DNA from 2 places in the Paenibacillus sp. FSL R7-0313 genome. Region 2 is predicted to be linked to the other one. Evidence: riboswitches for the same ligand, from Rfam matches in the RefSeq annotation. Region 2 holds a riboswitch; the other holds the start of a gene.
The links. Region 2 has a riboswitch for glycine ahead of gcvT (glycine cleavage system aminomethyltransferase GcvT). Riboswitches for the same ligand answer to the same signal wherever they lie in the genome.

Region 1: another riboswitch for glycine. It lies ahead of sdaAB (L-serine ammonia-lyase, iron-sulfur-dependent subunit beta); the one in region 2 lies ahead of gcvT (glycine cleavage system aminomethyltransferase GcvT).

Annotation. Positions count from the first base shown of each region.
Region 1 covers NZ_CP150219.1:584,414-600,054, forward strand. Annotated here, with positions in the region: gene NSQ38_RS02385 (PAS domain S-box protein) at 1-1,220, opposite strand, end outside; gene NSQ38_RS02390 (DapH/DapD/GlmU-related protein) at 1,878-2,438, shown strand; gene NSQ38_RS02395 (ABC transporter permease) at 2,532-3,266, opposite strand; gene NSQ38_RS02400 (ABC transporter permease) at 3,268-3,984, opposite strand; gene NSQ38_RS02405 (ABC transporter ATP-binding protein) at 3,981-4,895, opposite strand; gene NSQ38_RS02410 (HAMP domain-containing sensor histidine kinase) at 4,976-6,493, opposite strand; gene NSQ38_RS02415 (response regulator transcription factor) at 6,538-7,221, opposite strand; gene NSQ38_RS02420 (alpha-glycosidase) at 7,437-9,191, shown strand; gene NSQ38_RS02425 (PadR family transcriptional regulator) at 9,326-9,838, opposite strand; gene NSQ38_RS02430 (ABC transporter permease) at 9,893-11,107, opposite strand; gene sdaAA (L-serine ammonia-lyase, iron-sulfur-dependent, subunit alpha) at 11,372-12,310, opposite strand; gene sdaAB (L-serine ammonia-lyase, iron-sulfur-dependent subunit beta) at 12,300-12,989, opposite strand; glycine riboswitch at 13,242-13,366, opposite strand; gene NSQ38_RS02445 (phosphotransferase) at 13,722-14,753, opposite strand; gene pstB (phosphate ABC transporter ATP-binding protein PstB) at 14,937-15,641, opposite strand, start outside.
Region 2 covers NZ_CP150219.1:2,801,152-2,816,792, forward strand. Annotated here, with positions in the region: gene ptsG (glucose-specific PTS transporter subunit IIBC) at 93-2,144, shown strand; gene NSQ38_RS12305 (HPr family phosphocarrier protein) at 2,222-2,497, shown strand; gene ptsP (phosphoenolpyruvate--protein phosphotransferase) at 2,490-4,202, shown strand; gene gcvPB (aminomethyl-transferring glycine dehydrogenase subunit GcvPB) at 4,499-6,004, opposite strand; gene gcvPA (aminomethyl-transferring glycine dehydrogenase subunit GcvPA) at 6,076-7,431, opposite strand; gene gcvT (glycine cleavage system aminomethyltransferase GcvT) at 7,428-8,564, opposite strand; glycine riboswitch at 8,886-9,008, opposite strand; gene gcvH (glycine cleavage system protein GcvH) at 9,353-9,745, shown strand; gene NSQ38_RS12335 (PTS mannitol transporter subunit IICB) at 10,166-11,620, shown strand; gene NSQ38_RS12340 (BglG family transcription antiterminator) at 11,659-13,761, shown strand; gene NSQ38_RS12345 (PTS sugar transporter subunit IIA) at 13,758-14,192, shown strand; gene NSQ38_RS12350 (mannitol-1-phosphate 5-dehydrogenase) at 14,189-15,334, shown strand; gene NSQ38_RS12355 (cysteine-rich CWC family protein) at 15,395-15,641, opposite strand, start outside.

The DNA.
Region 1 (15,641 bases), 2.2 Mb from region 2:
GTGATTCCATCCGCATCCAAACCAAATATTCCTTCCGTAACCGTGTTGAGAATTAGCTCATGTTGCTTGCTGAGCTCCTGAATCCGTTCCGTGTATTCCTTGCGCTCGGTAATATCGGACACGATCCCATAGACGCCCACCATTTCCTTATCCACAATAATGGGCACATTCGTAACAGATACTTCAATCTTCCGACCACTTGAATTAACGACTCGGGTCTCATAATATTGCGGTTCGCCTTGCTTCACCATGTCAAAATAATGTTTGCCATATTGAACTTCGCATTTATCCAGATTAGATAAAAAAGATTGGCCAATCAGCTTATTGCGTGGAATATCCAGCATTTGCACCAGTTTGCTGTTCACTGCGCTGTATTTACCTTCCAGATTCAATGAATACACAGCTGCCGGGTTATATTCGAACAACGATCTGTATCGCTGACGACTTTCTCGAAGACGTCTGTCCGCATCCTTATGCTGGGTAATATCCCTGCTGATGCTTACAATCTGGACACTCTTGCCACGCTCTCCAGCCACAGGCTTCGCCAATGTCTCCATCCAGATATAATGTCCCTTCTTGTGCAACACACGCATCTTGCAGCCATTGCCGATCTTGGAAAGATCCATAGGGTCCGGATAATCTCCCGGATAACAATAATCCTTGAAGGACCTTCCTATGACTTCATCTGGCTTATAACCCAGTAGGGTGTACACGGAAGGGGAGACGTATAACAACTCGCCATCCGTAGCACAAGTTGTAATCAGATCTTGTGCATGGTCAGCCAGCACCTGATATTTCTCCTGTGCCTCCTTAAGCTCACGTTGCACTTCCAGGATATCGGTAACATCTTTGGCAATGCCATAGATTCCTACGACTTCTTTTCCCTCCGTTATAGGCACATACGTTATTTCTGCGTGTTTCAGGGAACCATCTTTATGATAAAAAGTAATGGGATTACTGACTGAACGTCCAGCCAGTACCTCTTTAATGTATTGTTTGCGTGAATTTTCACTGTCCGGAGGACAGATCTCACTCTGATTCATACGAATCAAGTCATCCAGTGTATACCCAGATATCCGCTCTACCGAGGGATTAGCATCAATATAGTTTCCATGGATGTCCATTACATAAATGGCATCCGGATGGTTAAAAAACAGTGATTGGTAAGAACTTCCCTCAGAAATAATGCGCTTCAGGGTTTCCGTTTTATTAATATCCAAGGCTTACCCCTCTTTTCTCAGCCAATATCTTCATCTAACAGCAGGGATTAATTATCCCTTACAAAAATGGGCCTACCCTCGAATAACCATGTAAGCCTGCCTAGAAACAGCTTTTTTTATTTTACCAGATTCTCGTCTCATTTTGCTTACAATCTATGATTCAATTCACATGATGTGTGATGTAATACTTGGAATTTTGATTTTACAATTTATACAAGGATCAAATTAAGCCTCTAACAAGCTTGAAGTTCAATTCCGAGTCAGCTGATTCTGACGAATGGCTAAACGATTTTCTAAAGAACTCAGGACATCTTATTTGGTGTCCAGGTCCCCTTTTAAAATTTTAAAGAACATCAGACACGTTAATCCCCATAATCTCCTGACAAAAACGCTGCAAACGGTTGTTTCATTGGATATAACATGTCTCAAGTTCCTTAGATTTCTGAGATCACTTCAAATCCTTGATTAAGACTCCTCAGATTCGTTAGTGAGGTGAGAGGATGACTCCGACCCCCGCCTGAAGCAAATCTTCTCAAGGAAAGAGAGATCATCTGCTCTTGCGATGCCTTGATATAAAATTAACGATACAATTTGTATCAAAAAGGCTATAATCGTTAAAAAAAAACGATTTTCAACTACGGAGAGGACGGATGAATCATGCTGCCCAACAGAGTTAAAATTGCTTACGGTAAACTAAGAGGCTTGGCCATCTTTGGTAAAATCCAGCCCTCTATGGGCCTGCTGCCACGAATCAGGGGTAAGGTTTATCTGAATAGATTGGGTGACTTACAGGTGGGAAAACGGCTTAACATCATAGGCAAACCTTGGGGGACCCAGTTAACCGTGGTCAAAGGTGCGCGATTAACCATTGGCGATGACGTCATGATTAATGCAGGAGTCGGGATTGCCGCTAACGTTGAAGTGACCATCGGCAATAACGTCATGATTGGTCCTCGAACTAGCATATTCGACAGTGCCTATCACCGGATTGACTCGCTGGATGACGGGAGCCAGACTGCCAAGCGGATTGTGATTCAGGATAATGCCTGGATTGGTACAGGCGCGCTTATTTTGCCCGGAGTGACCATTGGCAGAAATGCAGTTGTGGCAGCAGGAAGCACGGTAACCAAAGATGTACCCGAAAATACACTTGTAGCCGGGGCACCAGCCAAAATCATTCGGGAGCTGACCATTCATGATGGGTGGGTCAGACATTAGAAAAAATCCTCCTGAAGCATACATACAATAGAGCTTTGCATGTTTTGCTTAAAGAGGATTTTGATTACGATAACCAAGTGTGTAACGGATTATTCAGATTTCTTTTTTCGCAAAATACATCATTCCGATTCCAATGAAAATAACAGCACTGCCTCCAACAACCGTCAGCATTGTCATCAGTGGAACGTTGTAGGCTCCGAAACCCGCGCCGTCCACGGGTGTCATCAGAATCATCGGTTGTGCCCATGGATAATATGGCCCGTACGTCGCCGAGTTTACAATGAGAATATTCGGTATGGTCAGTGCAAAATTCAGTGCGAGCGGTGCGGCAAAGCTGCTCCACACCAATGAAACGAACATCTGCAGGGCAGCCAGGGGTACACAGGCCAGCAACCCAAGCAGCAGTTTACTCGTCAAGAATCCCCAAGGTACTGGCATCGTAATGCCGTGAATCATGCCTGCCAGTAGAATGGACATCAGCAACAATGCTTGCGTACCCGCCAGAAGCATGAGCACAATCGTCAGTTTACCTGCATATACGCCTGAACGTGTGAGCGGTAAAACCAGCATCTGCTTCCACCCTCCACCTGCATGTTCGAAACGGCAGACAAAGGACGTAAACACACCAGTCAGCATCGGTAACAATAACAATCCGTGCAGGAAAACCATCGTGGTCATCAATACCTGCCAATTTCCCGATGGCGTGGACAACAGTCCGATGAGCAGCGTAATAAGTGGACTCAGCAGAATCAGGAGCCATATGGGCGATTTGCCCATTTTCAATCGTTCAGCGGACAAAATTCGGAAGTACGTTGTCGCAAAGCTCATATCAGGCCACATCCTTCCGGCTAAAATGTACCATACCCAGCAGCAGGATCAATAACCCTAGACCTGCACCCATGCCTGCATACAGATATGGATTGGGTCCATTCCAGGCCATCTGCGCCCAAGCGAGTGGAAAGTTCGGTGAGATACTGAGTGCGAACATGCCCGTTATCGCGAGAACGATGCCCAGGGTGACGGGAAGTGCCTGATTCTTGTTAACCATCGTGAGCCACAACTCCAGTGACAACACGGGAAGTGCACCAGCCAAAGGCAATAGCCCCAGCTTGATCGCATGTGTCCAAGGTATTTCGCTGGCATGGAATCCGAGGATCAGACCCAGACCCACAATTCCTGCGGTTAACAGCAGGCAGGAGATCACCAGCAGCACACAAGCAAGCAGGAACTTGGCTAAATACACGGCTGGTCTGGGAATCGGCATCGCGAGCAGCTGTTTCCATGATCCCTGTTCATGCTCAACATTAGCGATCATGGAGCTGAGAATGGTTGCTCCCAGCATCAGAGACAAGGGCACAAAGACCACCACATTGCCCAGCAATCCGCCCCACAGGTTATCTGCATACTGCTCTTTCAGATAGTCCAGCCGTAAGCCAAAATTAAGCGCCTGCATCGCTGTCAATCCAAGAGGGGCCAGAAAGACAAGAAACCAGATCCCTTTCCCCCGAATCTTGAGCCAGTCTGACGATAATGCACGTCCGGTCATATGGAAGCCCCCTCACCAATGACCCGCATGAACAGATCTTCCAGCGACTGTCGCTGTTCCTCTACACGATACACATCATGATCCTGCTCAATTAATCGGCGCACAAGCAGTGCCACTGAACTGTTATCCATATAAGGGAATATTAACGCAGAACCTTGTTGCTGACCAAATTGTCCCTGTTCTCTCGCCAGCTTCATAGCCTCTTCCGGCTCGGAAACCGTTAACCGGATAGAGCTACCCGTCTGACTATGCAGACTTGCGATAGTATCCTGAAGCACCATCTTGCCTTCACGGATAATACCAACGCGACTTGCCATCTGTTCGACTTCACTCAGCAAGTGGCTGGAAACCAGAACGGTAATGCCATGTTCCAGAGGCATGCGTTTGATCAGTTCCCGAATCTCCTGAATACCGGCAGGATCAAGCCCATTCGTTGGTTCGTCCAGAATCAGCAACTCCGGTTCACCCAGCAAAGCGCTGGCAATACCCAGACGTTGCTTCATCCCAAGGGAGTATCCCTTTACCGAACGTTTGGCATCCTTGGTCAGATCTACAATGGACAGCACTTCAGCAATTCTTGATTTTGGTACATTGATGATGCGACGTAAGGTCTCCAGATTCTCTACTGCGTTCAGATGTCCGTAATAGGACGGGTATTCGACCAAAGAGCCCACACGGCGCAAAATATCCATGCGATCCTTGCGGATATCCTTGTCGAAGACACGGATCACGCCTTTGGTTGGTTTAATCAAGCCGAGAAGCATGCGAATCGTTGTTGTTTTGCCGGCACCGTTGGGACCGAGGAAGCCATAGATATCTCCCTTTTTAATATGCAGATCAAGTTCACGGACCGCTGCACGGTCCCGGTATGTTTTCCATAAATTCGCCGTTTGAATAATATTTTCACTCACTGTATGATCACCTCGGAACTATCGTAACCTTCCAAGGTTAAAGCCAAAGTAGTCTCTAGTTTAAGTTTAGTTTAAAAAAGCTATTTCAGCGGTTTGTTGTTTTCCCTGTTTCCCTTACCACTGTAGATATATGTCTGGACACCCGTATCGGAACTGTCTACCCGCTTGCGCAGACCCATCTCACGAATCAACAGGTCTACAATGGATAAGCCTAGACCTGTGCCTTTTGTGTCGGAATTCGGTTGCATACCCGGACCCCGATCCTGAATAACGATAGCCGTCTCACCCTGAATCTCCTCGGTTGTTATGCCAATATATTTCCCGCTAGCAGCATGACGGATTACGTTCTGAAACAAATTATCGAGTACACGGCGCATGCCCTGTTCATCCATATGCCAGATCAGCGGTTCCTCCGGGAGGTCAATATCAATATCAAATTGCTCTTTCTCCCAGACCGGGTACCAGGCCGCCGCCGTTTCCCTGACGATCCGCAGTATATCTTTCTCTTCCAGCTTCAGTGTATATTTCCCGCTCGTGAGCAAATTGTAGGATAACATGTTGTCAATGAGCCCGCCGAGGTCCTCCATTTTCGCTTCCATGCGATGTAATGAACGGTCACCTTGCTCGCTCAGCTCTTCCTTGTGCAAAGCATGCATATGTCCACGAATTACCGTTAACGGGGTACGCAGATCGTGGGAAAGCCCCGCAATGAGACGTTTGCGCAATTGTTCTTCCTCGCGTTCACGGTGGCGGCTGTTGGACAGTTGATGCACCATCTGATTGAAGGATTCTTCCAGTTGACCAATCTCGTCTGACCGGCGGATATCTACCGGAAGCGGGAGGCCTTCCTTGCCTGTGGTCATCATGGCCGTCTGCAAACGAATAAGTCGTTTGCGAATGCGTGCGAAGAAGAGAATCGACATAATGATGAAGATCAGAAAGATGAGGGTCATTACGATACCAAGATACAAGAGTTCCATCGGCCAGTTACTCTGATTCATTTGCAGAAGTGACCGAGGCACTTCAATGATCATGAATCCCTGTCCTTTGTCCTGCTCATCTCCGCCAATATATGCAACTACGGTGAGTGGATCGCGAAAGGAAGCTTCTTTCATGAATTGCACTGTATTATTTACATTCCATAAGGCTGGAATATGAGTCTCTGTCGTTTGCCCGGAATCCAATGACCATCTCAATGTCGTGTCTGTCCTGCCATCCGGCGACGTGGATTTTAGAAGCGTTACATCTTCACCACCGAGAATAAGTAGGGTCTCCCCTTTCACATTCACACGATACATCGAAGATTTGGGATACGAGCCATGTAATTGCTCCAACCGGGCCTTAATCTCTTCATCCGAAGCACCATCCAGGTTCTTCGCTTCACGTGACCAGAGGTTACTTATCCGAGTAACATCACCATAAGGCGCGGCTCGGTTCGTATTCGTGTCCGTGTTATTCACTACGACAATATATATAACGGATATGATCGGAAGCACAACAGGCACAAATAATACAGCCGCCAAGATCAGGAGGATGTATCTGGACATCAAGGACCGCCCAAAGCGAAGCTTGCGCCGCCCGGATTGCTTTTGATCCATGCTTCGTTCTCCCTTCATGATCTTCCGTTCCCTGAACCACCTGATCATGGCTTCTTCACACGATATCCCACACCACGGACCGTCTGAATAATTGCAGGATTGGCCGGATCAAGCTCCAGCTTTTCGCGTAGATGCCGAATATGTACCATTAAAGTTTTGTCCCCATCCAGATAGGGCTCGTTCCAAACGGCTTCATAGATCTGCTCTTTGGTTCGAATCATGCCCATATGTCGTAGCAGGTAGGCGAAGATGTGGAACTGTTTTCCCGATAAAATAATCTCATCCCCCGTCTCCTCATTAACGATCCGGTTGTCCTTCTCATAGATGGAGAGATGATCCAGCTTCAGGGCAGCATCCGTGGATACCGCTGTTCCTGCCTTACGCAGCTGTACTTCAATCCGGGCAGCCAGTTCATCGGGGTGAAATGGTTTGGTCACATAGTCATCGGCAAAATCAAGACCGTGTAACTTGTCGTCAATAGACGTTCTGGCCGAGAGCATGACAATGGGCACGGCAGGATGTTCTTTTTTCAGTCGCTGGCCCACCGTAAATCCATCCAGCCCGGGCAGCATGACATCCAGAATAATGAGTGAGCAACCGACAGCAGCCTCCGCTGCACCTTCACCACTGCCGAGCCATATCACCTCATAACCGCGCTCCTCCAGATCGGCTCTGACCCAAGTCGCAATTTCCGTATCATCTTCAATATATAACAGTTTGGTTTTCATCCGAATATTCGTTTCCTTTCTGCCCCCATTGGGTTAATGATATATCTGAGCATCATCATCATAAAAGCTGTCTATACCATATGGATTCATGTCTTGTTGAAGTCTCGCGTTATCACGCATTCTAATTATAGCTTATCCATTAACTCGGGTAACGTCATATCCATCAAGTCTACCAAGTACATACTAGTTCTACACCTGACGGGAGGAAATTCATTATGCTGCTGGAAGCCATCTATCATCAACCGAAACGAAACTGGGCCTATGCCTATGACCAAGATACAATCCATCTGCGTTTGCGTGCCAAAAAGAATGATCTGACCGAGGTACATGCCCTGACCGGGGATAAATATGCGTGGGATGCAACCAAAGCGCTGGTTCCCTTAACGAAGTTCACCTCTGACTCCATGTTCGATTACTTCGAAGGCGAAGTGAAACCTCCCTACCACCGACTCAAATACTCTTTTCTGCTCAAAAGCGGCGAAGAACAGATCTGGATGACCGAGACGGACTTCCAGGAAGAAGAACCGGACGATCCGGGTCGTATGTTCCAGTTCCCTTATATTCATGCCGGAGCTGTATTCACACCCCCTGCATGGGTTAAGGATGCCGTGTTCTATCAGATTTTCCCTGAACGATTCGCCAACGGCAACCCGGATATTAGTCCGGAAAAGGTAGAGCCGTGGGGCGGCGAGCCAACACCTTTCAATTTCTTCGGCGGTGACCTTCAGGGCGTGATCGACCATCTGGATTACATCAGCGATCTTGGCATTAATGCGATCTACTTCACACCCATCTTCGAAGCCACCACCAATCACAAATACGATACTGAGGACTACCTGCGGGTAGACCGGCACTTTGGTGACGCAGATACCGTGAAACGACTGGTCGAGCTATGCCATGCACGTGGAATTCGTGTACTTCTGGATGCTGTGTTCAACCATTCCGGGAAGACATTTGCGCCGTTTGTGGATGTGCAGAAGAACGGAGAACAATCCAAATACAAGGACTGGTTCCATGTACACGAATACCCGCTGGACGTGAAGGACGGTATTCCTACGTATGAGACCTTCGGATTCGAAGCGCACATGCCAAAGCTGAATACGGAGAATGCCGAAGTTAAGGCCTATCTGCTGGAGGTTGCCGAGTACTGGATCAAGGAAGTGGGTGCGGACGGATGGCGGCTGGATGTGGCAGACGAAGTGGACGATGCCTTCTGGCGTGATTTCCGCCGTGTAGTCAAAGCCGCTAACCCGGATGCCTACATTTTGGGCGAAGTATGGAATGAGTCTTCCTCCTGGCTGCAAGGTGACCAGTTCGATGCGTCCATGAACTATCCGTTTACCGATGCCGTGAATGCTTTCTTTGTGAAAAATACAATGCACGCCGAACAGTTCGCAAACTCCATCGGGCGACAGTTGTCCCGTTATCCGCTTCAGGCCAGCGAAGTGGCGTTCAACTTGCTGGACAGCCACGATACCCCGCGGCTGCTCACGCTGTGTGAAGGCGACCAGCGCAAGATGAAGCTGGCTGCGTTATTCCAGTTCAGTTATATGGGCGCTCCGTGCATCTATTACGGAGACGAGATTGGCATGGACGGCGAACATGATCCAGGCTGCCGTAAATGCATGGAATGGGATGAAGCGAAGCAGGACCGAGAACTGTTCGACTTTTATCAAAAATTGATCTCCCTGCGTCATGCTCATCCTGCCCTGCGTGCAGAAGGCACCGTTCGTTTCCTGCAGGCTCGTCCCGATGGCAGCCAGCTGGTATTTGAGCGGCAAAATGAGGAGGAACGCATTCTGGTTCTGTTCAATCGATCAGAAGAGACGGCTATTGTCGAGCTGGAGGCTGGTGACGAGGAATGGACCGAGTTATTCGGCGGAAACCATCGTACCGCCAAGGAAGATGGCGTACTCGCCATTGAACTGCCTGCGTATGGATATGCCGTACTAAGTACTAGTCTCACATAAATATCAAGTTATACTTGCTCATATGCAAGACAGGAGTCTGTTCAATTCATCGGCATATCAAACGAAATAGGCGCTCACAGATCTGTTCCTGATCTGTGGAGCGCCTATTTTGCATATCAATCACTATCATGGGATTACTCCGGCTGATCCAGTTGTTCCTTGAGCAATTGAATGGTGGCTTCATACTGAACAAGTCCCACTTGCATGCACAACCGTTGTGAAGGCGAAATGTGTTCGCCAAATTCCTTCATCTGATGCTGAAGCTTGTCATATAACAATTCCTTGCGTTTCAACTCTGTTGAAATCCACCCCGTTACAGTATTCTCATCCGCCAACTCTCCGAAATACAACCGCATCAGAAAATCAGAACGGAACACCTCGTCTTCCAGGGGACTCATCAGGTATGCGTGAAACTGTGCTGCTCCCTCCGGAGTCAATGAGTACACATTCTTGTCGGGTTTCCCTTCCTGCCTCACCGATTCCTTCGTAAGCAACCCTGACTTCTCCATCTTCGCGAGTGTAGGATATATGGTGCCAAAGCTGGCATCAAAGAAAAATGAAAAATATTGTTCAAAGTACTGCTTGATCTCATATCCCGAACATGGCTGATTGTGCAGTATTCCGAGGATGACATGCTGCGTGTTCATCGGTGCACCGCTCCTTTCCATTCCTCTTAACGTATCACAATCAGCCCCCCATATTCAATGATCGGATGAAGACACGGATGCTTCCAGAGAAGAAGGTACAGTAGCAATCTGTTTCTCCCTGTGAGATTCAGAAATTGCCGGGCCGGAACGTCTGATCCAGATGCTAAGGGCACCCAGAGTTAGCGTTGTAACCCCTATTGCTGCAAGGAACAATACATCCCTGCCGATCCCGTTTCCTCCAAGCACAAGGTTCGTCATCCCCTCTACGGCATAGGTCGCCGGTAGATACTGACCGATCCCTTGGTAGAACTCAGACATTACATCACGCGGAATTGTTGAGCCCGAGGACAACATCAGCAGAGGCAACAGCGCACTGTTTAACCAAGCCCCAGCATTGCCAAGCAACAACAAGCTCAACTGAGCCATGAGTATAAAAGATATGGTGACCAGCAACTGGAACAGCCATAACATGAACCAACCGTCTGCTGACGATACCCCCATAACATGCATCATCCCCGATCCAACGAGCGAAACAATAAATGCAGCACCAAGATTAACGATGTTGCGGGCCCAGAAACGCTCCCATTTCCCTGCCCTTCCACTCAGTTCACCAGACACTTTTTGCAGATTCATGCCAAGCAACATCGCTCCGGTAAACGTAGCCGTTACAATCAACATCGGTACCATGGAGAAAGCAAAATTATCAACAGGATTCAGTCGCTCCACCTCTGCCTCCACGCGTGAAGACAACCCTACCGCAAGCGCATCGGACTGATCAGCAGTCATACCGGACTGATTCAGCACTCCGCGAATGCCATTCTCTTGTACTTCACGGTTCAACGTCGCTGTAACTTGTGCGGCTACGTTCTGCATCACACTTTTCACGGTAGCCACGTTTGATTCGTTCATCACATACTTAACTGCAATCGGCTTCGACAAGTCTTCTGCCTGCTGCATGAAACCTGATGGAATCTCAATAATCATGTACACATCCCGATCCGTTAACATCTGTCGTGCTTCTTGCATCGATTCAGATGGTTTGATCTCGAAATTAAGACCTGCCGCCAAAGACTCGGCTACCGGTTCAGCCGCTACCCCATCTTCATTCACGATGGTGACAGCTAGCTCAGTCATTCTCTCATTAACCTGATCATATCCACTAAGCCAGATGATGTTAAAAAAAACCTGGAACAGCACGGCCGTAATTAAACCTACAATGGTGGCTCCGTTTTTCAAAAACAGTAGACTCGTCTGGAAAATTCCTTTCATTCTATCCATCTCCTTTAATTTTGTTTCGCTCTCATATATATCGTATTGATATATGACAATAGTTAATATATCAATACGATATATATGTCGTCAATGTTTTTTGTTTTTCTTCGTTGGAAAAAGACAAAAAAAAGCCGATACATCTCTTCACCAGGAAGGTTTGTATCGGCTTTTCGTATCATGTAAGGAACTCTTCTTCACCTCTAATAATCAAGGCTCATGGTATCACGAGTTAGTGTTAGATTTAATTCATATCAATCCTATTTATGCCTTAGGTTCTACGTCATTTTCAGCAGGAGACTCCTGCTCAGGCTCGGCACGCTTTGCCTTTGGTTTAGCCAACTTCTGCATCATTTTGCGGCCGGTTGGTGTCTGGGCCAGTCCGCCCTGGGCTGTCTCCCGATGGCGGCTCGGCATCGCACTGCCTACTTCCAGCATGACGTCGATGACTTCGTCTGACGGAATGGCGCTACGCACTCCGGCCAGGGCCATGTCAGCCGCAGCCAGCGCCGTAACCGCACCCAGTCCATTACGGACGATGCAAGGAATTTCAACGAGGCCTGCAACCGGATCGCAGATCAGGCCCAGTGTATTTTTTAACGCCAAACCAACGGCATGAACTACCTGTTCCGGTGTACCTCCACGCAGTTCAACCATGGCACCCGCAGCCATGCCGATAGCTGAACCCACTTCCGCCTGGCAGCCACCTTCGGCACCGGAGATAAATGAATTGTTGGCAATAACATAACCAATCGCTCCCGCACAGAACAACCCGTTCACCAAATGTTCGTCCGTCCAGCCAAACCGCTCTTGTGAACTGATAAACACACCCGGGATAATGCCACAGGAACCAGCTGTTGGTGTTGCCACGATCCGACCCATGGAGGCATTCACTTCAGATACACACAGGGCATACGCCATGGCAAGTGCGGAAGCATCTCCTGAACAAGTCTCACCCTTGCGAATGTACTCGGCCATTTTTTTCCCGTCCCCACCGGTTAACCCACTGCGTGATGTTGTATCTTCCGTTAACCCTTTGCGTACCGCTTCCTTCATCACCTGATAATATTCAGACATCTGCTTCACAACATCCGCTTCCGGTGTATTGGTCTCCTGAACCTGCTCCTCGATCATCAGCTGAGCAATGGTTTTGGATTCCGCTGTACAGATCGTATTCAGTTCGTGTAAATGTTTAAATCGCATCCGAATCAACTCCTCTCTTCAAATCAATGACACGAATGTCTAACACATGGTCCAGCTCCCTTAGACGCTTGAGCATATCAGGATTAGGCACACCATCCATTTCCATCGCGGTAAGTGCTTCGCCATCACGGGCTTTCCGGTCCACCTGCATATAGCCGATGTTAACCCCGGATGAACTGATCGTGGACGTTACCGATGCAAGCACCCCTGCCTTGTCTGCATGTCGCAGAACGAGTGTTGGAAACTCACCACTAATCTGAACACGAAAATCATTCATCGCATGCACCGATACACTGCCACCACCAATGGATGCACCGATTAAGGAGCAGGCACGTTCTCCATGCCACAACTCAATTTTGACCGTATTCGGATGAGGAGCAGGCAGGCCACTTGTATAAAACTCAACCTCCATGCCTGCTTCCTCTGCGTATTGCTCTGCATCCGGGATACGTGGATCGTCTGTGACATAGTCCAAAAGACCGCCGATCAGTGCCAGATCTGTTCCGTGCCCCTGATAGGTGTCAGCGAATGAACCGTATAACGTCAGCCGGGCACGTTCTGGCGTACATCCCAGCCACTGACGAGCGATTCTTCCCAGCCTTGCCGCTCCAGCTGTATGTGAACTTGAAGGCCCTGTCATGGACGGACCAATAATTGAGAAAACATCTTTAAATCGCACTTTATAACCCTCCAATTGTATTCGTCATTTACATCCAGAATCTAATCCATATTGTTCCTTATTTACTGAATGATGACATCAAAAAAGGACAGAAGAAGGCCTCAGGCCCTCTCTCTGTCCTCGATACCTGAGAGTTTCACGATCAGCAGTGTCTCACGACAAGGTGCATTGCCTGCGATTACAGACAAGTTCACCGGTCTGACTGATCATATACCCCTTGGGTGGCGCAGTTCGCGCACTCTCCAGAGTTGCGTCCAACGATGGTACATTTACCTGAGAGATTAACCACTGCGCCGGGTGCGCAGCAGCTTGCTCCTTCGGTGCCTGAGCACTAGCCATTTTGCTCGGCTAATCCAGATCTCTCCCGCTCGTTATCATCCGCTATATGGAACCATTCTGAGCTTATGTCAGAACAGTCATGGAAGTCATTAATTTCTTCTTCATTAAGATTAATCGACCGGAAGATCAGTGTCAACAAACTTGACGATTTCTTTGGATGTATTTCCTTCATTTTCGATTGAACCGATGAAAACCAGAATATTTTGTCAGCTTTCATTACATTAATACGTTAAAAAGATCTTTTAAACAGCTCATTTCGTTCTACTTCAATCAATGATGTGCTTACTATTATTTATGATATTGTCCATGAAACCGTTCGGGTATTCAGGCAACCATAATCTTTGATCCACACTGCTCACTAACCCATCCGAGTCTGCACATCTGGATTATAATTCACAATTCGTAGAAGATACTCTTGTTCTGTACATAAGGTCTGCAATACTTGCTGCATAGCTTCGGCATGCGATCTTTCATCCATTCGTGCCTCGACTCATTCGCCATCTGAAAGGCATAATAACCTAGTGTAAAGATCAACATGAACCCTTCCATTAATCGGATATCACGATCCGTCAGTGACGCGATCTGTTGGGTATAACCGGATAAGAATATGTCACGTTCCTCCCGATTGAACATAAGTGCTGCCCCTCCGGCATCAAAAAGATAATAACCATAACCGTGTAGACAAAAATCAATCATGGATATCCCCTGATCCGTTATCAGCAGATTGTTGCGAGTAATATCCCCATGAATGATCCCCCATGTCCCTGCGTGTTGCGGGTATATTTCTAACTGTTCATTAATGTTCTCAAACGTCTCACGAAGCAGATCAAAGTCTTCCGTTGTAAAAATCCCCAGTCGGACGCCTTCCTCCAGCTGCCCTAGCATGACCAAGTTCTCATGGATGTTGCCATATGCCGGCCGCACCTTTGTTCGATCTGTCTGATTCTGCTCACGCCCATATTGATGAAGCATCTGCAGTTGTGCCCCCAGATCATAGATCTGCTCTGTTGTCAGGCGTTCTCCCTGCTGGATGTCCCTTCCCTCAATCCACTCCAGTACTGTACAGCAGATTTCTTTACCCGCTTCACTTTTCCATACCGTGACCCAGTCTCCCGATACATTCCGTACCGGATGCTGCACGCGCAATGCCGTCGTTGCATTTAACTCATGAAGCAGGTTCATCTCTGCCTCCAGCGCAGGAAGCGTATGCTGAATGCCTGTCATACTTGCATATGCGGCTTGATGGATACGTAGCAGATACTTCTGCCCGCTTGCTTCATCGACGACATGATACGTCAGATTCTCATTATGACGAATATATGAAACGACAGGTTTCTCAATAGCGTAGTTCTGTATAATCTGAGCTGCCATATGGTCGTAAGACATCTGATCCGTAGTGATTATCAACATCTCCTTTGAATTCATGTAAACGTTCTCTTCACACTAAATATCGTAGCATAATGTTTATCCCGCATACAGAAAATCCCACTAAAATTATAAATTAAAAAAGCACAACCCCCGAACAACCGTCCAGGCATTGTGCTTTCTTTTGTCTCTATTATTTCTTATCTCTCTGTCTATTACTCTATGTTACACTCCATGATCCAATTAACCGAAACGTCCCATAATGTATTCTTGCGTCAGACGATTGTCCGGGTTCGTGAAAATATGCTCTGTATCCCCGTGCTCAATCATACTTCCCAGATAGAAATAAGCTGTATAATCCGAGATGCGTGCCGCCTGCTGCATGTTATGGGTAACAATAACAATCCGCAGCTCCTTCTTGAGCTCGGTAATCAACTCTTCAACTTTACCCGTAGATACCGGGTCAAGTGCAGATGCCGGCTCATCGAGCAGCAGAATCTGTGGTTCAACAGACAAAGCGCGAGCGATACATAGGCGCTGCTGTTGTCCGCCAGAGAGAGACAGAGCTGACTCATGCAGTCTGTCTTTCACTTCGTCCCAGAGCGCAGCACGACGCAAGCTTTTTTCCACAATTTCATCCAGTGCCTTCTTACTCTTCGTACCGCGGTAGCGGGGGCCAAACGCGATATTGTTGTAGATGGACTTATGAAAAGGGTTCGGCTTCTGCCACACCATGCCAATCTTCTGGCGAAGCTTGATTACATCGGTTCCAGGCTCATTCAGATCGTTACCGTCCATCCAGATATGTCCCTCTGTACGGGAACCGGCAATCTCGTCGTTCATCCGGTTCAGCGACCGGAGGAACGTCGATTTACCGCAACCAGACGGCCCAATAAGAGCCGTTACGCTTGCTTCAGGAAACGTCAGGCTAATCTGCTTGACCGCCTG
Region 2 (15,641 bases):
TGGCACAGTTTACTTTATTAATTCATGCCTTTTTTTGTGTTCCCTTGCTTGCATCACAACATATAAATTAGACGAAAGGGAGAAACGACGCGATGTTTAAAAAGCTTTTTGGTGTATTGCAAAGAGTAGGTAAAGCTCTCATGCTGCCTGTAGCCATTCTACCTGCGGCAGGTTTGCTGCTCGGAATTGGTAACATGCTGGTTAATCCAGATTTCTTGCAATATGTAACGGCGCTCGACACCCCTTGGGTGAACTCGATCGCAACAATTATGATGAACGCAGGTCAGATCGTATTCGATAATCTGGCATTGCTGTTCGCCGTCGGTGTAGCCGTCGGATTGGCCGGTGGCGAAGGGGTTGCAGGTCTCGCAGCGATCATCGGTTATCTGGTCATGAACGTCACACTGGGTAGCGCAGTAGGGGTTACTCCGGCCATGATCGGTGAAGTACCGGGTTATGCCAGCATCTTGGGTATCCCAACATTAAGTACAGGCGTGTTCGGAGGTATAATCATAGGTATTGCCGCCGCGCTATGTTACAATCGGTTTTTCAAAATCGAACTGCCGTCTTACCTCGGTTTCTTTGCAGGTAAACGATTTGTACCGATTATCACATCGGTAGTATCCCTTGTAATCGGGTTGCTTCTTGTGATTATCTGGCCTCCGATTCAAAATGGACTGAATTCCATATCTCACTTCATGGTAGATACAAGTCCGACCTTGTCGGCGTTCATCTTTGGAGTTGTGGAACGTTCATTAATTCCGTTCGGTTTGCATCACATTTTCTACTCCCCATTCTGGTTTGAGTTTGGTGAGTATGTGAATAAAGCCGGAGATGTTATTCGTGGGGATCAGAAGATTTTCTTCAGCCAGTTACGTGATGGCGTTGCTCTCACAGCAGGAACATTCCAAGTTGGTAAATTCCCGTTCATGATGTTTGGTTTGCCAGCGGCCGCACTTGCGATGTACCATGAAGCAAGACCGGAACACAAAAAATATGTTGCAGGTATCATGGGTTCAGCTGCGCTGACCTCGTTCCTGACAGGTATAACAGAACCACTTGAATTCTCGTTCCTGTTTGTAGCACCAATCCTGTTTGCAGTACACTGTATCTTTGCAGGTTTGTCTTTCATGACCATGCAAATTCTGGGTGTCAAGATCGGTATGACCTTCTCCGGTGGGTTCATTGACTTCCTGATCTTCGGGATTATTCCGAACCGTACACCTTGGTGGGACGTGATTATTGTCGGATTGATTCTTGCGGTGATCTATTACTTCGGTTTCCGGCTTATCATTCGCAAATTCAATCTCAAAACACCTGGACGAGAGGATGCAACGCCTGAAACCGAATCTGGCGGAGGCTCTGGTTCAACGGATGACCTGCCCCATAACATTCTCGAAGCCTTTGGTGGCAAAGAGAATATCAAACATCTGGACGCTTGTATTACTCGTTTGCGGATTGAAGTTAATGAGAAATCCAATGTGAAAAAAGATCGTTTGAAACAATTGGGTGCATCTGGTGTACTTGAAGTGGGTAATAATGTTCAAGCCATCTTCGGAACACGTTCCGACACGATCAAATCTCAGATGCAGGATATTATTGCAGGACGAACACCAGCACCAACGCCAGCAGCTGCCAAACCAACTCCAGAAGAGGAGAAGGCACAAGGTGAGCAAGGCGAGCGCATCGTTGCTGAGGATATCGTTATGCCAGTCAATGGTGAATTGCTGGACATTACAAACGTACCTGATCCGGTCTTTGCTGAGAAAATGACAGGTGATGGGTTCGCAATTTTGCCACATGATGGTACGATAACTTCTCCTGTGTATGGTAAAGTGTTTAATGTATTTCCAAGCAAACATGCCGTGGGCATCATGTCCGATGGTGGCAAGGAAGTGCTTGTTCATATAGGTGTTAATACGGTGAAGCTGAAAGGTCAAGGCTTTAACGTACTGGTACAGGAAGGTGATCTGGTATCGGCAGGTCAGCCGATTATGGAAGTGGATCTGGAGTATGTCAAAGCAAACGCTCCTTCGATCATTTCACCAGTTATTTTCACTAACCTGCCAGAGGGCTCCACAGTAACTCTGAAGAAGAGTGGAGTGCTGAAAGTTGGCGAACAGCCAATCATTGAGATAAAATAAGAAGTGTTACGACGATGGCAAGCAAGTGTAAATATATGCAATGCCTAAACCAAACTACTGAAAGTGAGATGATTGTAATGCAACAAACATTCAGAATTACAGACGAAGATGGTATCCACGCACGTCCGGCGACAGCCCTGGTTAATACAGCAAACAAATTCAAAGGTGCAGAATCCTTTGCAGAAGCTAACGGTAAAAAAGTAACTTTGAAATCCATTCTGGGTGTTCTTTCCCTCGGATTGGAACAAGGCGACACCATCAGCATCATCGTTGAAGGCGAAGGCGAAGCTGAAGCTCTTCAAGCTTTGACTGACGTTATGGTTAACGAAGGGTTGGGCGAAATTAATGCTTAATGTCTCCGGGATCGCGGCTTCGGCGGGTATTGCTATCGCCAAGGCGTTTATCTTGGAGCATCCTGATTACTCTGTAGAAAAACGCCAAATTAACGACGTTGACGCAGAGATCGCAAAACTCGACTCAGCTCTGGGTAAATCCCAGGCTGAGCTTGAGGCGATCAAAGAGCGTACTTTACAAGAGCTTGGCGAGAAAAAAGCAGAGATTTTTGCTTCGCATTTGCTCATTTTGAATGACCCGGAACTGATTGATCCGGTTAAAGCTAGAATTGCAGATGACATGATCAATGCAGAATTTGCTTTGAACGAAACGGCATCACAATTTATCTCCATGTTTGAGAACATGAAGAGTGCTTACCTGCAGGAACGTGCTGCAGATATGCGTGACGTTACCAAACGTGTGCTAAATCACTTGCTTGGTATCGACTTCATGAGTCCAGCTGAGATCAATGAAGAAGTGATTGTGCTTGCGGAGGATCTAACACCTTCCGACACGGCTCAATTGAACCGCCAATTTGTTAAAGGTTTTGCAACTAACATTGGTGGACGTACTTCTCACTCGGCGATCATGGCGCGCTCTCTTGAAATTCCAGCTGTTGTTGGAACCAAGGACATCTTGGCTCAAGCGAAACAAGGCGATATGATTATTGTTGACGGTTTGGATGGTCACGTACTGGTTAACCCTACTGATGAAGTTATTGCTGAATACCGTGCCAAACAGGAACAGTATGATGCACAACGTGCAGAGTGGAGAAAACTTCGTGACGAGCCAACGGTAACGGTGGACAACGTTCATGTTGAACTTGCAGCCAACATTGGTACACCAAATGATGTAACGGGTGTTCTGGAGAATGGCGGCGAGGCTGTAGGCCTGTACCGTACCGAGTTCCTGTACATGGGCAGAGACAAGCTTCCTTCTGAAGACATTCAGTATAATGCTTACAAAGCGGTACTGGAAAAAATGGAAGGCAAACCTGTCGTTGTTCGTACACTCGACATCGGTGGAGACAAAGAGCTTCCATACCTGGATCTGCCAAAAGAAATGAATCCATTCCTCGGCTTCCGCGCAGTTCGTCTGTGTCTGGACCGTCTGGATATCTTCCGTACACAATTGCGTGCATTGCTGCGTGCAAGCGTACATGGAAACCTGCGTGTCATGTTCCCAATGATCGCAACACTTGGTGAATTCCGTGAAGCAAAAGCTGTCTTGCTCGAAGAGAAAGAGAAGCTGGTTGCTGAAGGTATTGCTGTTTCTGACAGCATTCAACTTGGAATCATGGTCGAAATTCCTTCGACTGCAGTTCTGGCGGATCAGTTTGCCAAAGAAGTGGATTTCTTCAGTATCGGAACGAACGATCTGATTCAATACACAATGGCTGCTGACCGTATGAACGAACGAGTGGCTTATCTGTACCAGCCTTACAACCCAGCCATTTTGCGTTTGGTTAAAATGGTTATCGATGCAGCGCATCGTGAAGGCAAATGGGTTGGCATGTGTGGTGAGATGGCAGGAGACGAAACAGCAATTCCATTGTTGCTTGGTCTTGGATTGGATGAGTTCAGCATGAGCGCAACATCCATTCTGCCAGCTCGTAGTCAGATCACCAAACTTTCCCGTGCTGATATGCAGGAACTGGCTGCTAAAGCTCTGGATATGCAAACGGCTGAACAAGTCGTTGAATTGGTTCAAAGCATTAAAGCGTAATTTTGCCGGGGTTTCCTCCGGATTTGAGGTTTTTCTTTTTCCGATAATGAGCTGCATTGATGCAGCGATTTTGCCGGTATCCGCGATTCATTGTGGATATCGGCTTTTTTTGTTATAAACAGGACATGTGATTCGGACACTGGTATACATCGGAGCATAACTTGCCTGCGTTTGAGACACGCTCTAGCAGGAGGATGGTGAGCTGTAAGAGTGGCATAAGTAGACCGGGAAGGCAACATAAAAAGCTCTTGCTGATTGGAACCTCAGCAAGAGCTTTCGTATTAACAATGATTTAATTAACTGCAAGCGCAGTTCAGTACAGGTTTGCGGGCTGCGGTAGTCTCATCAAGACGAGTGACCGGTGTACCATAAGGTGCGTTCAGTACCAACTCAGGTGTCTCTTCCGCTTCTTTGGCAATCCGTATCATCGTATCGATGAACCCATCCAGCGTTTCTTTGCTTTCGGTTTCTGTCGGTTCGATCATGATGCATTCCTCCACGTTGAGCGGGAAGTACACTGTAGGCGGGTGATATCCAAAATCAAGCAATCGTTTGGCAACATCCAGTGTACGCACACCATATTGTTTCAATCCCCGACCAGACATAACGAATTCATGTTTGCATACACCTGGATATGGAATCTCGTAGTAAGGTGCGAGACGGGCCATCATATAGTTGGCATTCAGTACCGCACATTCAGAGACACGGCGCAAACCTTCCGGTCCATAGGTACGAATGTAGGCATACGCGCGTACCAGAATACCGAAGTTGCCGTAGTATGCTTTCACCCGGCCAATGGATTGATCGCCTTCACGGTCCAGTGAATATACACCATCATCATTCTTGATCACCATCGGTTTAGGCAGGAACGGGATCAAACGGCTCTTCACACCGACTGGTCCGGCGCCAGGTCCACCACCGCCATGAGGCGTGCTCATCGTTTTGTGCAAGTTCAGATGCACCACGTCAAAGCCCATATCACCTGGCCGGGTAATGCCCATAATGGCATTGGAGTTCGCTCCATCGTAATAAAGCAAGCCACCAGCCTGATGTACGATGGATGCAATCTCCTGAATATCTTTCTCGAACAAACCAAGTGTATTCGGGTTTGTCAGCATCAAGGCTGCCGTATCGGAACCGACGGCTGCACGGAGTGCGTCCAGATCGACCAGTCCGTCTGCGCGGGATGGAATCGTCACAGTTTCAAATCCTGCAACGGTTGCGCTTGCCGGGTTGGTCCCGTGAGATGAATCGGGCACGATGACTTTGGTACGTTGTTCGCCACGACCTTCGTGGTAGGCACGAATCATCATGAGTCCAGTCCATTCTCCATGGGCACCAGCGGCTGGTTGCAAGGTCACAGCGTCCATGCCTGTCAGACCTGCAAGGTCGTTTTGCAACGTATATAACAATTCAAGTGCACCTTGAATGCTGGATTCATGCTGGTACGGATGGATTTTGGCAAAACCGTTATAACGTGCAACATCCTCATTAATCTTTGGATTGTATTTCATCGTACAAGAGCCCAGTGGATAGAATCCGTTATCTACGCCGAAGTTCCGGCGGGACAACGCAGTATAGTGTCGAATAACATCTACCTCGAACACTTCCGGCAGTGCTGCTGCTTCCGAACGGAGCATTTCCCGGGGAATCAACGTATCGGCAGCCTGACGAGGAACATCACATTCTGGCAAGGAATAAGCGACACGTCCAGGGCTGCTGAGTTCAAAAATCAATGATTGTTCCGGAGCAGGAGATAAGGTCTGTGCACTGAATGTTGTATCTGTCTCAGATTGAGGCAAAGTGGAGAAAGAGGTACCTGTTACCGATTGTCCTTGTACCGATGTTGTCGTTGTCGTCGTCGTTTCCTGAGTCACAGTGATCCCTCCAATGCTCGTGCGAATTCGTCAATCTCTTCCTTAGTGCGCCGTTCCGTAACAGCAATCAGCATATGTCCGGCAAGCTCCGGATAATCACGTCCGAGTTCGTAGCCACCAATAAAGCCTGCATCCAGCAGTTTCAACTGAAGAGCATCCACGTCTGTTCCTTCAGGAAGTTTAATCACAAACTCATTAAATGTTGGTGCATTAAAAGTAAGGCCAACTCCAGGAATTGCAGTTAATGTATTCAGGGTGTAATGACTCTTTTGCAAATTCAGATCCGCGACATCGATCATGCCCTGTTTACCCATGATGGACATGTACACAGATGCGCTGAGTGCAAGCAAAGCTTGGTTGGAACAGATGTTGGAGGTCGCCTTTTCGCGGCGGATATGCTGCTCACGTGCTTGCAGTGTGAGTACAAATCCACGTTTGCCATTGCGATCGGTTGTCTGGCCTACAATTCGGCCAGGAATTCGGCGCATATGAGGCTGGGATACGGCGAAATATCCGCATGTCGGGCCGCCGAGTGAAGCGGCGATACCGAGGGGCTGCGCATCGCCAACAACGATGTCGGCACCCAGCTTGCCTGGGGCTTCCAGCAGACCCAGCGATAGCGGGTTAGCACTTACAACGAGCAGGCCTTTGTGCGCATGCACGAGGTCAGCCGCTTGTTTTACATTTTCCACAGCACCAAAGAAGTTTGGACTCTGGATCATGACAGCAGCGGTATCGTCCGATATGGCAGCTTGCAGGGCATCCCAATCAGTGACGCCATCCTTATAACCAATCTCGACAATTTCGAGGCTCAATCCATGCGCATACGCCTGCAATACCTGACGGGCTTCCGGATGAACGGTACGGGATACGATAAGCTGTTTGCGACGCGTTGCTGCTGCGGCCAGATTACCTGCTTCTGCAAAGGCAGTTGCGCCGTCATACATGCTGGCATTGGCTACAGCCATACCTGTTAATTCACAGATGTAGGATTGAAATTCGAAAATGGCCTGTAGTTCACCTTGGCTGATCTCAGGCTGATAAGGTGTGTAGGCAGTGTAGAACTCGGAACGGGAAATGACATGATTGATGACGGAAGGAACATGATGATCATATATGCCTGCGCCGAGGAAGCTAGAGTGTGTTTCGAAATTGGCGTTGGCACCAGCTTGTTTGGACATGTGACGTGTCAGCGCATATTCATCGAGTTTGGAGGATACGGGCAGCTCTCCCTGATAACGAATCTCTTTTGGAATGTCCTGAAACAGATCCTCCAGCGTATCCACACCGATGGTTGCGAGCATGGCGCTCTGATCTTGCTCAGTCATGGGAATGTAACGGTGCTTGCTCATGCTTGATCAGCTCCTTGAGTAGGTGTCTTTGACGTACGTGTCCGTTTATGAAAAGGGGTCTTCACGACCTCGGCTTTTAGTTTCTTGCCGCGGATCTCAATCTCAAGCGGGGTTCCCAGCGCAGCGTATTTACTGTCGATGAGAGCAAGCCCCAGATTACGCTTCAATGTAGGTGATTGTGTGCCTGTAGTAACTTCGCCAATCTGTACGCCTTCGGCGTAAATCGGATAATGAGGGCGGGGAATACCGCGCTCCAGCACTTCGATGCCGACCAATTTGCGGGCAGGCCCGTCATTTTTTTGCTGTAACAAGGCTTCGTGTCCGATAAAAGGTCCCGCATTCAGCTTCACAAACATGCCTACGCCAGCTTCGAGCGGAGAGATGGTTGCCGACAATTCCTGTCCATACAGGGGGAGCCTTGCTTCAAAGCGCAGTGTATCCCGGGCACCAAGTCCGGTTGGTACGAGTCCGTGACCTTCACCGGCTTGCATTAATCCATTCCACACCGCAGCGGCTTGGTCCGCAGGTACATATAGTTCAAAGCCGTCCTCACCGGTATAACCGGTACGGGACAACAGTAATTTAACGCCGCATACCTCTGCCTGCTGTACAAAACGGAAAGGCTCAATCGAGGATACATCCGTATCTGTAACTTTCCCGATAATGTCTACAGCCAGTGGTCCTTGCAAGGCGAGCAGCGCCGTCTGCTCCGAATCGTTGGTCATGCTCACGCCAGGGATCAAGTGCTCTTGCAGCCATGCCCAATCCTTGTCGATATTGGAGGCGTTAACGACGAGCATATAATGCTGATCTTCCAGCTTATACACGAGCAGATCATCCACCACACCGCCATCTGGGTAACACATCAGGGTGTACTGGGCTTGACCCGGAACGAGCGTGGTCACATCATTGGTCATCATTTGTTGCAAAAAAACTTCAGCCTGCTCACCCTGTACTGTGAATTCGCCCATATGGGATACATCAAACAGTCCAGCACGCTCACGCACCGCTTCATGTTCTTTCTGGATTCCGCTAAATTGTACCGGAAGCTCCCAGCCTCCAAAATCAATGCACCGTACGCCTTCGTATTGCTGATACAGTGGGAAGAGTGGTGTTCTAAGCAAATCGGACATCAAATCACCTCGTCATGGGCCGTCAACCGGCCGGATATACAATCGTGGATCAATGAACCAGGGTATTTTTACATTTTTCCGCTAGATATTTTCATCACATAAGTATGGTAAGGCAGCTATGGCAGCGCCGATCTGAATCCTGTTTTTCGTTTTTTGGGAAAAAGGAAAAGGACAGGCCAAAGAATCGGCATGCCAAGTAGCACGCTGTATTCTAAGGCTCTGTCCCTTGTACCTGAGAGTTACCCCGCTGCCTTGTGCAGCAGGTTTCCCCTTGGGTGATCATAACGCCCGCTCAGGGCGAATAGATGCTCTCCAGAGTTGCGTCCCGTAAAAGTCCTTTTGCCTGAGAGATTCACCCCCGCTTATCGGTGGTTTACTCCTTCGGCGTTACCTCATGTACATCCCGAATCGGGTGTCACGGGTAATCTCTCCCTTTACATTCATCCGCGGGTATAACATAGTCCAATAAACACATTTACTCCTCTCATTAAAACGTGAATCCACTGCCGATGTCAAGAACGATGTCATAGATCATAACTAAAAACCGAATATTTAATTTATCTTAAATGTTATTGTTCGTGTATTTAAAAAGACTGCGCTTACTATTCTAATATTCACCAGTATATGAAGAAAGAGTGTAATCGGGTTACAGGATTTAGAGGTGATCAATAAATAAATTGTGAGGTATCTTGACATTTGAATCAAAAATATCATACGCTATGTTCTGGGAAAAAGGTTAAGGTCAAAGAACGCATGCACTCATTTAATGAAAAGCGAGGCGGATATCGATGAGCGAATTGAAAAGTGATTTCCTGTACAGTGAAGAGCACGAATGGGTGCAAACCGTAGGGGAGGATACTGTACGTATTGGCATTACCGAGTTCGCGCAGCATCAGCTGGGTGACATTGTGTTTGTGGAATTGCCTGACCTTGAAACCAATGTAAAAGCAGAGGACAGCATTGGAACGATCGAATCGGTCAAAACGGTTTCGGACTTGTTTTCTCCCGTCACTGGTTCAATTATTGCAGTGAATGATTCGTTGCAGGACTCCCCTGAACTTGTCAACAGCTCTCCATACGAGGAAGGCTGGATGATTGAAATCCGTGTTGAGGGAGATCTGACAGCAGCATTGTCTACATTGATGAATGCAGACGCGTATCGTAAACATACGGAAGAATAGTATCAACGAACTTGTACTTATTAACATACATTTTATAAACAAAATGAGATGTGCTTCATATTGTTTCGACCTGTGTGAGCCTGAGGCTTGCACAGGTTTTTTGTGCTTTCCGAGAATGGTTTCCAATGCGGATTGAAGCAGATTGTGGATGTGAATCGCCTGATTAGACCAAGCTATAGGTTAGAAATTGATTTTGGAAATGATAAAAGTCATAGGCAAGAAAAGCCTTGTGTACCAATGGGTTCAGCCATTATGCATCAATTAAAACGATTACATAACCTAATGTTGTCATCATTGTTCATGACGAAAGTACGCTTTCATTTCATTGAACAGGAGAGCATTCTCGCTTAGGATTACAGCAGGGGAGAAATGATACCCCTTTCATAAATCATAATGACTTGATCCAAGGAGGATAATACAATGAGTAATTTGGACCAATCGTCCAATTCCAAAGGTGGGCTACGGGTAGGTGTTCAGCGTTTTGGCCGATTCCTGAGTGGTATGGTCATGCCGAATATGGGAGCGTTTATTGCCTGGGGATTAATTACGGCTCTGTTCATTCCAACAGGCTGGTTCCCTAACGAGACGCTTGCGCAGCTAGTCGATCCGATGATCAAATATTTGCTGCCACTGTTAATTGGTTACACCGGGGGTACGATGGTGCATGGTCAGCGTGGTGGTGTCGTGGGTGCCATTATGACCATCGGGGTCATCGTGGGTAGTGATATCCCGATGTTCCTAGGTGCCATGATTGCCGGACCACTGGCAGCATGGATCATCAAAAAGTTTGATAAATCGATCGAAGGTAAAGTTAGAGCTGGATTTGAAATGCTGGTTAACAACTTTTCAGCCGGTATTATTGGCGGGATCTTGGGGATTTTTGCGCTACTGGGCATCGGGCCTGCTGTAGAAGCAATTAGCAAAGTATTATCTGCCGGGGTACAAGGCTTAATGAATCTTGGTTTGCTGCCGCTGGTCAACCTAATCATTGAACCAGGTAAAGTATTGTTCCTGAACAATGCAATCAACCACGGGATTCTGACACCAATTGCAACAGATCAAGCGAGAGAGTTAGGGCAATCCGTATTATACATGCTTGAATCGAACCCGGGTCCGGGACTTGGTATCTTGCTTGCTTACTGTTTCTTCGGACGCGGAATGGCCAAATCTTCTGCACCAGGTGCCGTTATCATTCATTTCTTCGGGGGAATTCATGAGATCTACTTCCCTTACATTTTGATGAGACCGATTCTGATTCTTGCCGCAATTGCGGGTGGCGTCGCAGGTACATTAACATTTATGCTCACCGGAGCAGGACTTGTTTCAGCACCATCACCGGGTAGTATTATCGCGTATTTCCTCTTAACACCGAAAGGTGGATACCTGCCAATGCTTGCAGGGGTGCTTGTAGCAGCCGTCGTTTCCTTCCTGGTAGCAGCAGTGTTGCTGAAAACGGGTAAACAAAAGGACGAAGATCTGGAGTCCGCATCCAGTCGGATGAAAGACATGAAGAGTCAAGGAACCGTGCCAAACGCTGGCATTACGGCTAATCATCGTGAAGCAGACAGAGCCGCAGATATGGCTTCTTCTACAGTCAAAACAGACGTGAAGAAAATTGTCTTCTCCTGTGATGCAGGCATGGGGTCGAGTGCCATGGGTGCTTCCATTCTGCGCAAGAAGATGAAGGCAGAGGGGATTGACGTTACGGTGACCAATACGGCTATCAGTGATATCCCGCCGGATGCAGATGTGGTCATCACACAACAAATATTAACCGATCGTGCCCGCTCCGTTGCGCCGAACGCAGAACATATATCCATCGACAACTTCCTAAAAAGCCCGGAATACGATGCGCTCGTTGAACGTCTAAAGTAATTGCACGCATTCGTTTTCCCTGAGCCGGAGGCTGAGATATGAGTATTACCAAAAGACAACGTGAAATCGTGGAGTTTCTGCTGGAGCATCCACATGAAGTCACTGCCGGCGAAATCGCCGTTGAAGTTAAGGTCAGTACCCGAACAGTTCACCGGGAGCTGCAAATGATTGAACAATGGCTTGAACCTTTGGGCATGAAGCTGGAAAAAAAATCAGGAACCGGTATCCGAATTGATGCCGGTTCCGATGATCTGGCTGTATTGCGCCATCAACTAGAGGGTAAAGAATATGTAGAGTTTACGCCGGAAGAGCGTAAGCTCTTCATGCTTTGCATCCTGCTGGATGAACCGGAGCCTGTAAAGTTACTCGCCTTGGCTTCGGATCTGAAAGTGACCGTATCCACCGTAACCACTGATCTGGACGATCTGGAGTCACGAATTCGTCAGGCGGGACTGAAGCTGGTTCGCAGACGTGGATATGGCGTCAAGATTAACGGAAGTGAGACGATTCATCGCACAGCCATAGCTGCACTTGCTCTCGAATTTCTGGATGAGTCCGACCTATTCGGAAGACAGCCAGAACAGGGAGGCTCCATCGTAAACCAAAAACTGTTGGATATGATTGGGCACGGTGATGTGCTTACGGTCGAGAATGCGTTATGGCAACCAGATATCGAATGGCTGGAGAACATCCCGGAACGCCAATACATGAAGTTGCTGATTCAATTATCCGTAGCGGTTGTACGGATTCGTAAAGGCTTTGGCATTGGCCGTATACCTCCCCTGGTGAACAAGGTAGATGAAGTCGCAGAGCAGGATGAAATGAAGGTTCCACCTTATATGGCTTCCCGCTTGTGTGGTGTGTTATCCACCCAGCTGGGGCTGACATTCTCCCAAGATGAGCAAGCTTATTTTCATAGACTATTAATTGAGACAGAGCAGCGGATTCACTCTTCGCGGCTGTTGCCAATAGACGACTTGATTTTACTGGACAGGGTACATTCACTGATTGATCAGATGCAGGCGAGAACGCATTACGCCTTTCATGAGGATCGTTTGCTTCGTGAAGGTTTGCTTGGTCACATGCAACCTGTAATGGAGCGAATTGAAGGACAACAGATGATTCGTAATCCGCTTTTGCAGCAGATTCGCAAGGATTATGATTCACTTTTTGAAGATGTCAAAAAATCTGTGGGGCAAGCTTGGCCAGGCACAGACGTTCCCGATGAGGAGATTGGTTTCTTGGTTATGCACTTTGGAGCTTCCATCGAGAGGTTACGTGCATTGAAACGGGAGATCAGGGCGATCATCGTGTGTACAAGCGGAATTGGATCATCACGCATGCTTTCCAGCCGATTATCCAAGGAGATTCCCGAGATTCGGATCATGGATAGCGTGTCCTGGTACGAGGCTGCCCGGATACCTACAGATCAATATGATCTGGTCTTATCCACTGTTGATCTACCGATGGATGAGCATCAGTATTACAAAGTGAGTCCACTGCTTACCGCGGAAGAGAGCGAACGTCTGCGTCATTTTATCCGAACAACAACATTACAACGACAGCATAATAAGCCCCGTGAAGCAGAGGTTCAGACGACAAGTCATTACTCTGACCCGGATGGAATGGAAGCTATTTTAGTTGAAATCGTCCGAATTATTGGTAAGTTTCAGGTTTATCCGCTGGATAACCAGGATATCGGATTCTATAAAACGGTGTATGCGATGTGCAACGTACTCCATGGAACTGGTGTGTTGAAGGAACCGGGGGAGATCGCGAAACGGTTGGAGGCACGTGAGGCAGTGGGGAGTCAGAAGATTCCCGGCACAAGACTTGCGCTGTTTCATACACGCAGTGAGGGAATTTATAGGCCGTCCATTAGCTTGTTTCAGCTCACTGAGCCACTCCTTCGTACACCGGATGATCCGGCTGGAGTTACCCATGTCCTCTTGATGCTTGGTCCCAGAGAATTATCCAAGGAAAGCCTGGAGGTTCTCAGTGAGATCAGCGCCCTGTTATTGCAGGAAGAAATGATTACATTGCTGGAAAAAGGAATCAGGGATGAACTCATTCATTACCTGTCCCAGGAACTTGTTGGATTTTATCGCAGTAAAACCGAAATTGGAGGTCAACCATTATGAGTATGTTAACAACAGATAAAGTCATCATGAACGCGACGGCTCAGGACAAATACGAAGCGATTCGTATGGCAGGACAGATTTTGAAGGATGCGGGACATATTACCGCTGATTACATTGAAAAGATGATTGAGCGTGAAGAGATTGTCTCGACCTATGTAGGGAACGGCCTGGCTATTCCACACGGTACGAAGGAATCAAAAGCTTTTATTTTATCCACAGGTATCTCTGTCATTCAGTATCCTCAAGGTGTTGATTTTGGCGAAGAAAAGGCTTATATGGTCATTGGTATCGCGGCTCAAGGCGGGGAACATATGGAGATCCTGACTAGCATCGCGGTGATCTGTGCTGAGGATGAGAACATGGAGGCCCTGCGTCTAGCCAAAACAGCCCAAGAAGTTATCGCAATTCTGGAAAGTGAAATGGAGCTATGAAAGCCCTACACTTTGGCGCAGGTAACATTGGACGCGGGTTTATCGGATTGATCCTCTCCCGTGCGGGCTATGAGGTGGTTTTCTCCGACGTGAATCAGACCTTGGTAACCGCTCTTCAGCAACGGGGGCAATATACGGTGGAACTGGCTAACGAGAGCAAGGATCAGGAGACCGTCACAGGTGTAAATGCAATCGATGGAACCCAACTGGAGACGGTTGCCCAAACCGTTGTGGAAGCGGATCTGATTACAACTGCAGTGGGCGTGGGTGTGCTGAAACATATTGCACCAGGTATTGCGAAAGGACTTGAGAAAAGATTAAATTCCGGTCCTGCTCAAAACCCGCTTCACATTATCGCTTGCGAGAACGCCATTGGAGCCAGTACACAGTTGAAAGAGCATGTATATGCTCTGCTTGATGAAAAGGTACGTTCCCTTGCGGATCAATACGTTTATTTTCCAGATTCAGCCGTAGACCGGATAGTGCCTATTCAGCATCATGAAGACCCGTTGCATGTACAGGTGGAGCCTTTTTACGAGTGGGTGGTGGATCGTTCCCAGATGGCTCCTGCATTCAAACCGGTTGAGGGCATTCTATATGTCGATGATCTGGAGCCGTATATCGAACGGAAGTTGTTCACTGTTAATACAGGACACTGCGTTGCAGCTTATATAGGTAATGTGCACGGGTATGACACGATTCAGAAGGCTATTGCCGACGAGAAGGTGAAATCGATTGTATACGGTGCTTTGCAGGAAACCGGAAAAGTTCTGGTGAAACGGTTTGCATTCAACCCGGAAGAACATGAGCAGTATATTGTCAAAATATTGGGACGGTTTGTCAACCCGTATCTTACCGATGAGGTTACTCGAGTAGGTCGTTCCCCGCTGCGCAAGTTGTCTCAAAATGATCGTCTGGTTCGCCCGGCCCTTCAGGCATATGCGGATGGAACTGATACGACTTATCTGGCTATGGGTATGGCAGCAGCCTGCAAGTTCGATGTCTCCGATGATCCGGAAGCAGTTGAACTGCAGAACATGATCCGCCAGAAGGGGATTACAGCTGCACTGCATCATTATACGTCCATGGATGAGCATCATCCGGTGCTTGAACAGGCTGTTGCCCAGTATAACCAAATGTAAGAACAGTAGCAGCCAGCTAACAGTATAGATGAGGCATAATGAAGAAGAGCCATACAGTTGTTAACTGTGTGGCTCTTCTTTTTGTTGGCTTTTATCGGCATATTCGTCCAAACAGCGTTGACATATGCACGATTTTCGGCGCTGCTCTGGCGGAATGCGGTCAAACACACCCTCGGGGAAAGTAGCCCGGTTACACCAGCATTCCGAATGAGGATGTCCTGCGGCATAGGAACAGCGATTAGCTTCCCCGCATAATGGGCAGACAAGAACATCGATATGGATGTGCTCTTGATCGTCTTGTTCTGCA